Linked DNA regions of Rosistilla oblonga. The protein of the gene in region 1 interacts with the protein of each later gene in a pairwise test. Links are inferred from orthologs where the notes say so. Each region holds a gene or a part of one and is shown on either strand. Other genes may lie near its edges.

Region 1 (4,202 bases):
TTCCATGCCCGGCAGATTGATCCCGCCGGTCAGCCCCTGCATCGATTCGGCTTGCTTCGCCTTGGCCTTTCCGTTGGCTTCGTTGATCGCCGCGGGCAACAGGTCCTCGATCATTTCGCGGTCCCCCTGATCGATCAATTCCTGTTCGATCCGGACCGCCGTCACCTCGCCCGTGCCGTTCATCTCGACCGTGACCATTCCGCCCCCGGCAGATCCGGTCACACGCTCCGCCTGCAGCTGGCGATTAAGCTCTTCCATCTTGGCCGGCAACTTCTGTGCCTGTTGCATCAACGATGCGATGTCTGACAGTCCCTTGAACATAAATCGGTTTTGCCCGTGGATTAGGAGATGGAATAGCGTGGATGTGTTGGCGCGAAAGATGCCAGTCGTTGCCGCAATCGGATTGGCGACGCTTGCCGCCGCCGTAGCGCCAACTGCTCGCCCGACATCGGACCGCAGCGACGTGGCAGCCGCGATGCCGATCGACCGCCGAAGGTAAGCCCCGACGACTTTCCCGACGCTTCGGTTTTACGCGACCTGCGACCGCCGGTCTACTCTTCCTTAGGAGGAATCACCTTAACGACTTCCGCGTCGAACAACTCCATCATTTTCATGATGATCGGCTCGTTCTCTACCTCGCGCTGGCGACGGGCTCGGTCGGCACTGGTCAGCGCCCGACGAACCGGTTTCTGCGTCGGCGGAGCCTCGACCAACACGCACTCATATTGTACGTGTCGACCCGCTACCGCGGCCAATGCACCTTCCAATTTACTGCGTCGTTCGGGCTTCTCGCAACTCGCCTTATCGAGGCTGCGGGCGCTCGAAAAGATGACGCGGATACAGCCTTCGCCCATCGGTTCGACACGCTGAGCGTTCTTGGCGTAGTTGGCCGTCATGTCGTCCAACGATTCGATCGCTCCACGCCAAACCGCTTTGACCCGTTCGGCATCCCAACTGCCACTCGGCAGCGGCTTGATCGCCGGGGGACTCGCCGTCGCATTCTGGGGGCTCTGCGCGGGCTGAGCAGCCGGACTGGCAGCCGGCGCCGTGGCAACGGCCGCAGGAGCCGCTACCGCTGCAGCGGGGGCGGCTGGAGCCGACGCGACGGGCTGAGGCCGCGAGGGGGGCGAAGCGGCCGCAGGAGCCGGCGTTGGGGCAACCGCGGGGGCTGGCGTTGCAGCAACTTGCGCCGGCGCGACGGGGGCTGGCGATGGCGCGACGTGAGCTGGCGTCGGCGAAGGGGCGACGGCGGCTGGTTTGGCAGCTTCAGCCGGCGGCGTGGCGGATGCTAGCTGTCGGTTGGCGACTGGTTCAATGTTTTTTTTTTCGCCAGCAGCTGCCGCGGCGGGCTTCGCTGCCGATCCACCAGCGGGGACTTGGCCCAAGCCGGCGACGACGTCCGAGATCGCCTGCAGGTCGGCCAAGCGGCAGATCTGCACCAGTGCGGCTTCCAGCAAAACGCGACTGTGGACACTTTGGCGCATTCGCGAAATCGCTTGATCGATGATCCCCACGATCACCAAAATCGTGTGGATCCCCAACTGCTTGCCTTGCGCGGCGAGGTCGTCGTACGAGGCGGGGGCGGCGTGCCGAAGCATGTCGACACCGCAACCGACCGTCGCCGTCATCAGGTCGCGGAAATAGCCCAACAGCTGTTCGGCCAACTGCCCGGCATCGATGCCTCCCATCACAGCATCGTCGACCATCTTCAAAACGGCTGCCGGATCGCGATCGATCAGCCCAACCGCCAGAGCGGCCAACCGAGTGTCGTCGGCGGTACCCAACATCGAATGGACTTGGTCGACGGTAATCCGACCGGTCGCAAAGCTGAGCACCTGTTCCAACAGAGATTGGCTGTCGCGCATCGACCCGGCGGCACGCCGAGCCAACAAACGCAGCGCGTCCTGATCGGCTTCGCATCCCTCGGCCTTCACGATCTCGTCGAGCCGGGCGAGGATCGCTTCGGTTTCCACGGGAGCGAAATCGAACCGCTGGCAGCGGCTGAGGACCGTGATCGGGATCTTTTCCGGATCGGTGGTGCAGAAGATGAACTTCACATGCTCGGGGGGCTCTTCGAGCGTCTTCAGCAGCGCGTTAAACGCCTGCTGGGTGAGCATGTGAACTTCATCGATGATGTAGATCTTGTAGCGAGCTCGGCTGGGACGCATCCCAACGCCCGCACGCAACTGGCGGATCTCATCGATACCGCGATTGCTGGCACCATCGATTTCGAGAACGTCGATATCCTCGCCAGCATCGATCGCTTGGCAGATATCGGACGAATTATCGGGAGTGGCGGTCGGTCCCTCGGGAGCATTCAACGCTTTGGCGAAGATCCGAGCGGTGCTGGTCTTGCCGACTCCGCGAGCCCCAGTGAACAGGTACGCGTGGCCGACGCGACCGGTTTCGATGGCGTTCATCAACGCCCGCGTTGCGTTCTCCTGGCCGACCAGTTGATCGAATTGCAGCGGGCGATAGCGGCGGGCGACGACGATGTACTTGTCATCATCGACATGTTTCGCATCGGTCGAGGGAGTATCGGACATCCGAAAGGGCCGCGCGGTGCAGAGCTGTTGAAGAGACGCAAGAAGCGAGACGGGCGTGGTCGCTTCGATTTGCTTCCGGATGGCAACCCCTGCACAAAGGTACCCCGCTTATGGCTGCTCCAGTTAAGGCCTGACCAATTTCACGGTTCCCCATCGCAAGGGTCACCATCTGAAAGCAAATCGGCGATTCCCACGCCTGCCCCACGTTTTAGACCTTCACGCCAAGAAGGTCAAACAGGGTTGACAGCAATTATTCGCTGTCGCGACGCCGGCCGCGTCCGCCGCCGGTTCGACCACGTGGTGGCCCCGAGCGTTTTCCACGCGCGTTGATGTTGGGTTGGACCAACAGATCGACGGTTTCGATCCACGATGGAATGTCGCGTTGCCGCGGCTTGATGTCTTCGGCAGCCTCGTCATCGACAGCTTCGGAGCGACGCGACGATTGGCGGACTTCCGCTTCCGGTTTAGCCGACACGTCATCGCGGCTGCCCGATTCCTCGCGGTCGGAGCCCGATTCACGGCCTTCGCCCGAACCGCCACGCCCGCGTCGTCCACGGCGACGGCGATTGCCGCGACGCAGTGCGATCACTTCGTCGGAGTCCTCGTGGTCGTCATCGAATTCGCTGACCTTCGGCGTCGAAACTTCCGCGTCATCGGCGGATGCTTCGTCCCCGCGAGCCTCGACTGCTTCGCCCGAATCGTTTGTCTCTTCGGATCCGCCGTTATTGCCGCCGCGTCCGCGACGCCGTCCACCGCGTCGTCCGCGACGTCGACGTCGAGTTGGCGCCTCTTCGTCGCCTTCGGAATCGCTCGACTCGGGGCTCTCGACAACCGCCTCAGCAGTTTCACTATCGCCTGATTCGTCGCCGACCAGATCGATGTCTTCGAGTTCTTCGGGCAGGTCGTTGAAGGAGGAGAAGTTCAGCAGATCGTCGACCTTCGAACGGCGAGATCCCTTGTCGCTGTCGCTCTTGCGTCCACCATCGTCCGACTTTCGCTTCGGCGGCTTCGCTTCGCTGCGTTCCTCTTGAACCAGTTCTTCCTCGCGAGGCGCCGCATCGCGTCGAGCACCTCGACGGCCGCGCCCACCACGAGCTCGCGGTTCATCGCGGCGAGAACGTGGCTCTTCACCGCGCGACTCCGATTCCTCGCTGCGAGAACTTGGTTCCGCATCGCGAGAGCGCGAGTCGTCGTCGCGGGATCGCGAATCGTCGCGTCGGCCGCGACCACGTCGCCCGCGTGGCGATTCCTTCTCTTCTTTGTTTTCTTCGGGCAATTTGCCAAACCCTGGCAGGTCACCCAGATCATCGATCGCTTCGGCTTTCGGTTCAGCCTTGGCGGCCGGTTCAGCCTTAGCCGTCGGTTCGGATTTACGCGTCGGTTCGTCGTCGAAACCAAGTCCCTGACCAAAACCAGCAGCAGGTTCTTGGCGGCGAGCAGGTCGCGAGGGGCGTTTTTCCGCAGCGGGAGGCGCTGCAGCAGCAGGCTCTTCGGCTGGCGGTTGCGGCTCGGGCTCCTTGGCAGCGGAGATTCCGAAGCTTTCTACCAAGCTATCCCAGCTGCTGCCGCCGGCGGATTCCGTTTCGCCAAAACCGGGCAGCGGTTCTTCTTTAGGTTCGGGAGAACCAAGAATCGCAGCGGCTTGAGCTTCTTTTT
Region 2 (6,420 bases), 950 kb from region 1 along the record:
CCAAGCCCTAACGCTTCGCGATCCAATCGTGGATCCTCCCAGCAGGTGTTGTAGATTAGCTGGTTTTGATGCACGAAATTGAACATCCGTTCGCTTATCCAGCGTCCGATCATGGTCGCGTTCCTAAACACTCGAGGGATGGGCTGCCGTTCACACAAGCGGCATCGTGCACGATCCCTCGACCGCTGGAAACCTTCAAATCCGAGCTTCGCAGAAAATTAAGCAAACCCTCTCGGCAACTAAACGCTGGCCCGCTCAAACGCTTTGTTTGCCACGCCCTACGGTGAAGATTGGATGAACGCCGGTCGACGCTTATCCGAATCGCGACGCTCGCGAAGAGAGCGATTACCGATCGATCGGAGCTTCCGTGGAGGCCATCGCTTGGCACCAAGCGGCGATCTTGTCGGGATCGATCTGTGAGTCGCGTCCGCCGCTACAGACGGCGCCGCGAATTCCCAGCAGGTCGGCTCCGAGTGACCTGAGTGAATCGACGTCCTGCAGCGCCAGCGATCCCGCCAACACCGTGCCGATTCCGTGTTGGCGACCCATCGCGATGACATCGGTTAACTGCCGGGGCGTTAACCAGTCCAATAACCGTCGCCCATCTTTGGTCGCTGTGTCGATCAGCAACCACCGGTGTTCCGTCTGAATCGCCAGTTCGGCGATCGTCTCGACGGGGGCGCAATCGGCCTCGGCATGGTCGGCATAAGCGACAGCCACGGAGGTTGTCGCGTCGGGCATCGCGGCTCGAAACCGTAACATCGCATCGCGGATTTGGCTGGCGCTACAAAGTCCCGCGGGGCCCGCTTTGGCAAACCGAATTCCCGCTGGCAACGCCAACCGATGCGACTGGAGTTCCCGCAATTCGCCACACGCGGCGCTGAACCCCAGTCCGGTCGGCTTCAGGCTCGCTACCCGTTGCAAGACGGCGTCGCTGCAGCGTCCCAACGCGCCAGCCTTGGGGTTCTTGAAATCGATGATCGCCAGCGGAAACTGGCAGGCGATTTTTGCTTCGGCAATCGAACGGACGCTGATCAGCAACGGTACCGCGTCGGTTCGCGCGATGCCGCCGACGGCTGGACTGGCGATTGGTAGGCCCGCTGATTTGTTGGTGTTCTGAAGCAAACCAAGCTCTTTCGTCGACGATCGATCTATAGGATAGCGGGCTCCTGGGCGAGCAGCGATTGTAACATGCCGCCGCGTTTTCCGTCTTGCCCCGGCGCTACGCAGCAAAGATCGAATCCAACGCCCGGCGACGCCGAATCAGTGTCGTACCGCCGCCAACGCCCAGCCGGACGGAATCGAAACGACAACCGAAGCAGATGGTTTTGGTTGTCGCCGTTGTTCGATGCGTCAGCCGTTCCGCTACGATGAATATTTCTTCTGCTGCACGCCGGGGGCCACTTTGGGACGCGTGATCAGCAGCTTGTACCGTCCGGGGCCCAGCAGATCGTCGATCCGATCTCGCAGTTCATTGTTGACCTGGACCTTGTACTTTTGGCTCCGCATCACGACTGCTTCGCCCGTCTTCAGGTGCATCGAGACCATCAGTTCCTGTCCGCCGGGATAACCGCGAAGGACCTCGCGAACGTGAGGCAACATCTCGTCGTGCGTCGTCTCGTCGAGATCGATCAAGATTCCGCGGGTGTATTTGGCGTCGAGTTCCTCCAGCGGCACCAATTCGTTGACGATCAAGTTGATCTCGTCGCCACCACCACGCCGATCGACGACACCGCGAACGATCAAGACGGCGTCGGGGACAACCATCTCGCCCATCTTTTGATAGCCGTCGGGCCAGAGGATGCAGCGAATCGGACCCTCGACATCCTCGAGGTCAAAGTTCGCATACTTCGACGGCGCACCGGGCTTTGGGTTTTTGGTGTGGGCGATTTTGATCGAACTCATCATTCCGCCGATGATCACTTCGGTGCGATCCTCGCACTCGATCAATTGGCTGGTTTTGTGCGTCCGGAAAGTGCTCAGCTTCTGTTCGAATTCGGCCAGCGGATGGCTGGTCAGGTAATATCCCAGCACCTCTTTTTCGGCCAGCATCGCTTGTCGTTCGGGCCAGTCTTCGACGTCGGGCAAGGCGTTGGTAGGATCCTTCTCCTCTTCCTCCTCGGTCGCGTCTTCAAACTCACCAAACAAGCTCTTCTGGCCACTCTTGCGATCGGCAAGCGCCGCCGCTCCGCTTTGCAAGGCGCGGTCCAACGCTGCGTGCAGTTGTCCGCGTTTGCCAAAGTCGTCCATCGCACCGGCTTTGATCAACGTTTCGACCGCCGCGCGATTACATCGTTGCGGATCGACCCGTTCGCAAAAATCGAAGATGTCTTTGAACGGCCCATTGGCGTGCCGTTCCTCCGCGATCGCGACCGCGGTCCCACCGCCGCAGCCCTTGATCGCCGACATGCCAAAGATGATCTTTCCGTCGGAAACCGAGAAGTCCGAATCGCTAACGTTGACGTTCGGATTAACGATCTCGATGTTCATCCGTTGGCAATCTTCCATGTGCTCGATAAGCGCATCCTTACGCTTAAAGTTCCGCCCGCTGATGTCGCTCGACAGCAACGCCGCCATGAACTCCACCGGATAGTGGGCTTTGAGATATGCGGTTTGGAAAGCGACAAGCGCATAAGCTGTCGAGTGCGACTTGTTGAAGCCGTAGCCAGCGAACTTTTGGATCATCACCCAAATGTCGTCGGCCTCTTTCTTCGTAAGCCCGTTGGCGATCGTCCCCTCGATGAACTTCTCGTGGTTCTGGTTGATCAGCGCTTCTTTTTTCTTACTGATCGCCTTAATACAGGTGTACGCGTTGGCCAGCGGAATGCCGCCCAAGCGGTTCAAAATCCGCATCACCTGTTCTTGGTAAACCATCACCGAGTTGGTTTCGGCGAGGATCTCTTCGAGCACCGGGTGCTTGTATTCGGGCTCTTCCTTGCCGTGCTTCACGTTCACGTAGGTATCGACCATACCGCCCTCCAACGGGCCGGGACGATACAACGCCGCTGTCGCGATGATGTCGTGGAAGCTATCCGGTTTCATCCGCTGCAACAGGTCGCGAATACCGCCGGATTCCAGCTGGAAAACACCTTTGGTTTCACCGCGCTGCAGCAGCGCGTAACTCGCTTTGTCGTCCAGCGGGAATTGCTGCGGATCGATCCGCTCGCCGGTCGTCTGTTCGATCAAATCGACCGCCTTGCTGAGGATCGTGAGGTTGCGAAGCCCCAGGAAATCCATCTTCAACAGACCGGCAGATTCCACGTCGTTCATCGACCACTGCGTGATCACGTCCTGCTTGCCCGGAACCCGGCCGATCGGCAGGTATTCCGACAGCGGTTTATCGGCGATCACAACCGCCGCTGCGTGGGTGCCGACGTTCCGCGCCAGTCCCTCGATCCGCATCGCTAGGTCCAACAGTTCGCGGACCTCCGAATCGCCGTCGTAAGTCTTCTGCAGCTCCTCGTTCTTTTCGAGCGCTTTGGCGATCGTGATCTTTAGTTCGTCGGGAACCATCTCGGTGATCTGGTTCACGCGAAACAGCGGGATCCCCAACGCGCGGCCTACATCTTTGATTGCCGCGCGAGCCGCCAAGGTTCCAAACGTACCGATCTGGCAAACGTTATCGTGTCCGTATTTCTCCTTCACGTAGTCGATTACTTCGACCCGGCGATCCTTGTCGAAGTCGACGTCGATATCTGGCGGCTCTTTCCGGTTTTCATCCAAGAACCGCTCGAACAGCAGATCGTATTTCAGCGGGCAGACGTGCGACAGATACAACGCATAACAAACGATCGCCCCTACACCGCTACCACGAACCGTCGCCCAGATGCCTTTGCTGCGGCCGTGTAATACAAAGTCCCATACGATCAAGAAGTAGGTCGGGAAACCGAGCTTGTCGATCACGCCCAGTTCGCGTTCGAGCCGCGCGTGCACCTCTTCGGACAGGTCGCCGTCATCTCCATCGGGCAGTCGGTCGCGGTCGCCCTTGTAACGGTCTTTCAGGCCCGTGATACACAGCTCACGCAGATATTGAGTCGCTGTCTTCCCCTCGGGAACTTCGAAATTTGGAAAGTAGAACTTGCCGAGGTTGAGTTCCAAGTTGACCGAATCGGCGATCTTCTGGCTGCGCGCAACAGCGTCCTCGAGTCCGGGGAACTTCTCGTACATCTGGTCGGGCGTACGCAGGAAGTACTGGTTCCCGTCCATCTTCATCCGCGACGTGTCGGTCCGGAAGCGGCCGGTGTTGATGCACAACATCACGTCCTGAGCTTCGGCATCGTCGGGATCGACGTAGTGGCAATCGCTGGTCGCGACGACGGGCAAGCCCATCTTGTTGGCGATATCGACGGCGCCGGCCAGTTGCTGGCGTTGGATGTCGACGCCGTTGTTCATGACTTCGATAAAGTAGCGATCGCCAAAAACGCGTTCGAACCAACTGGCGACTCCCATCGCCTCCTTCTCGATCTCTTCGGTCGAAGATCCCTTGAGGATCGCGCGGCTGAATTCGCTGCTCACGCAACCCGACAGACAGATGATCCCCTCGCTGAATTCCTCCAGGATCTGTTTGTCGATCCGCGGCTTGAAGTAGAACCCTTCTAGGCTCGCTTTGGAGGCCAGGCGGATGAGGTTCTGGAAGCCGGTTTTGTTCTGAGCTAGCAGCGTCAGGTGATAGCTGGCGTCGCGGCTGCCGCCACCAGAACCCTTGTCGAATCGGCTGCCCGGGGCGATGTAGGCTTCGTAGCCGACGATCGGGTTGATGTTGGCAGCTCTTGCCGTGCGGTAGAACTCAAGCGCACCGTGCAGGTTGCCGTGGTCGGTCAACGCCAGCGCATTCATGCCATGTTCGCTGCAACGTTGGACCAGTTTGGGGATCGAACTGGCACCGTCCAACAGGCTGTAGTGGCTGTGACAATGCAAGTGCGTAAATGGTCGAGCGTTCATGAATCCGATTCCCAGCAAAGGTCCTGCTTGACTTGTAACTGCAATGCCGCGCAGCGAAAACGCGGCCCAGAGCGTCTGGCGCGCGATACCGACTCTACGTTACGACTTCGTCGGCGAGATTTAAACCGGACTTGACGACGACGTTCAATCCATCCAATCGGGATCGGCCGCCTTGCGTATCATCGTGCCGATTTTGGCTTGTAGATCGATCATCCGTTGCCAAGCCGCATAGTCGATGACGACCTCTTGAGTCCGTTCATCGATCTGAGCGTGATCGATCAGTTTTTGCAGCCGCTGGTGCAGGAATTCGAGCACCTCGCACATCTGGGCTGCTTGGCTGGGAGATAACCGGTCGGGGATTTCCGGGGTTTCGATCATCCCCAAAGTCCCCGCCGACTCGCGATCGGTATTCCGTTCGCCGACTTCGAAATCGAGCGCCGAACTACCTTCGCCAGCGGAGAGGTCCTGAGTCATCGTCGCACCGATGTTCTTGTCGCTGGCCGCCTGCAGTGCCGCGACCCGGGCTGCGATCTGTTCCTCGGTTCCGACCAGCAGCATGCTGCGGCCAACCGAAACCAAATCGCCGTGCCGCAAGATCCGTAGATGGCTCTCCTGGCCATTGACCTTGGTGCCATTGGTGCTGTCCAGGTCGGTCAACACCAGCCGTTCATTGTCGTATTGGATCTTCAGATGACAGCGGCTGATCCGTTCATCGTTTAACTGGATCGTGTTCCCCTCTTCGCGCCCGATCGTTACGGGGGGGGCGATGTCGCGGAACACTTTCCCACGATCACTACCATGCAGAACTGTGAGCGTAACCTCGGTCATGTCGCCTGTTCCTGACTTGTGACCCAATCTGTACTGGCCGACAAAATGAACGTCGAAAAATTATATGTTTCCCCATTAGATTTTGGCATCCAGCGATCTACTGGGCAACTGTCCATCTTCAGCATTGATGATAAATTTCTCAGCAACTTCACCTACCCGCCCCCCGATCGACGCTGAACATGGAGAATTGTTGTTTCAACAAACGTCATTCCTGGCCAGGCAGGATCACCGATTTAACGATCTCTCCGTGGTGCATTCGCTCGAACGCCTGCTGCCATTGCCCGATTCCAAACGTCCCGCCAACGATCGGTTGAACGTCTAATTGTTTGGAGGTCAACAGGCTGATCACCCGTTCCCAGATCGGCCAATTGTGGCTGAAGCTCCCCTGCAATGTCACATTTTTTTGGACCAGTGGGTCGATCGAGAAGCCCAGCGGTTTGGGGCCCCAGCCGACTTTGGTGATCCATCCGGCGGGGCGGACCAATTCGATCGCCAATTGCAGCGTGCTGGAAACGCCCGCCGCATCGATCACGACGTCGACGCCCAATCCGTCTCCCTGGCGAGCCCATTCGCTGGCGTCGGTGAGCGTCGTGACGCCATATTTCTGGGCGACAGCAAACCGGTGCGTGTCCGATTCCAGCCCCAGCACGG

What was found.
Region 2: the proteins of dnaX (region 1) and dnaE interact in binary tests that used the Escherichia coli proteins (3 or more experiments, as listed by UniProt). The link is inferred for Rosistilla oblonga from one-to-one orthologs.

The regions. Positions count from the first base shown.
Region 1 is NZ_CP036292.1:2,935,662-2,939,863, reverse strand. The notes cover bases 50-2,998. They hold dnaX (DNA polymerase III subunit gamma/tau), read right to left. Parts: upstream 2,547-2,998; coding sequence 552-2,546; downstream 50-551. Other genes in these bases: CA51_RS10380 (hypothetical protein), read right to left, coding at 2,797-2,998; CA51_RS10395 (YbaB/EbfC family nucleoid-associated protein), read right to left, coding at 50-321. In the rest of the region: more of CA51_RS10395, read right to left, coding at 1-49; more of CA51_RS10380, read right to left, coding at 2,999-4,202. UniProt on the Escherichia coli protein: Part of the beta sliding clamp loading complex, which hydrolyzes ATP to load the beta clamp onto primed DNA to form the DNA replication pre-initiation complex.
Region 2 is NZ_CP036292.1:1,985,718-1,992,137, forward strand. The notes cover bases 1,166-5,256. They hold dnaE (DNA polymerase III subunit alpha), read right to left. Parts: upstream 4,942-5,256; coding sequence 1,366-4,941; downstream 1,166-1,365. Other genes in these bases: CA51_RS07085 (FHA domain-containing protein), read right to left, coding at 5,086-5,256. Outside these bases: CA51_RS07070 (BtaA family protein), read right to left, coding at 1-113; CA51_RS07075 ((5-formylfuran-3-yl)methyl phosphate synthase), read right to left, coding at 346-1,125; more of CA51_RS07085, read right to left, coding at 5,257-5,769; CA51_RS07090 (zinc-binding dehydrogenase), read right to left, coding at 5,975-6,420. UniProt on the Escherichia coli protein: DNA polymerase III is a complex, multichain enzyme responsible for most of the replicative synthesis in bacteria. This DNA polymerase also exhibits 3' to 5' exonuclease activity. The alpha chain is the DNA polymerase catalytic subunit.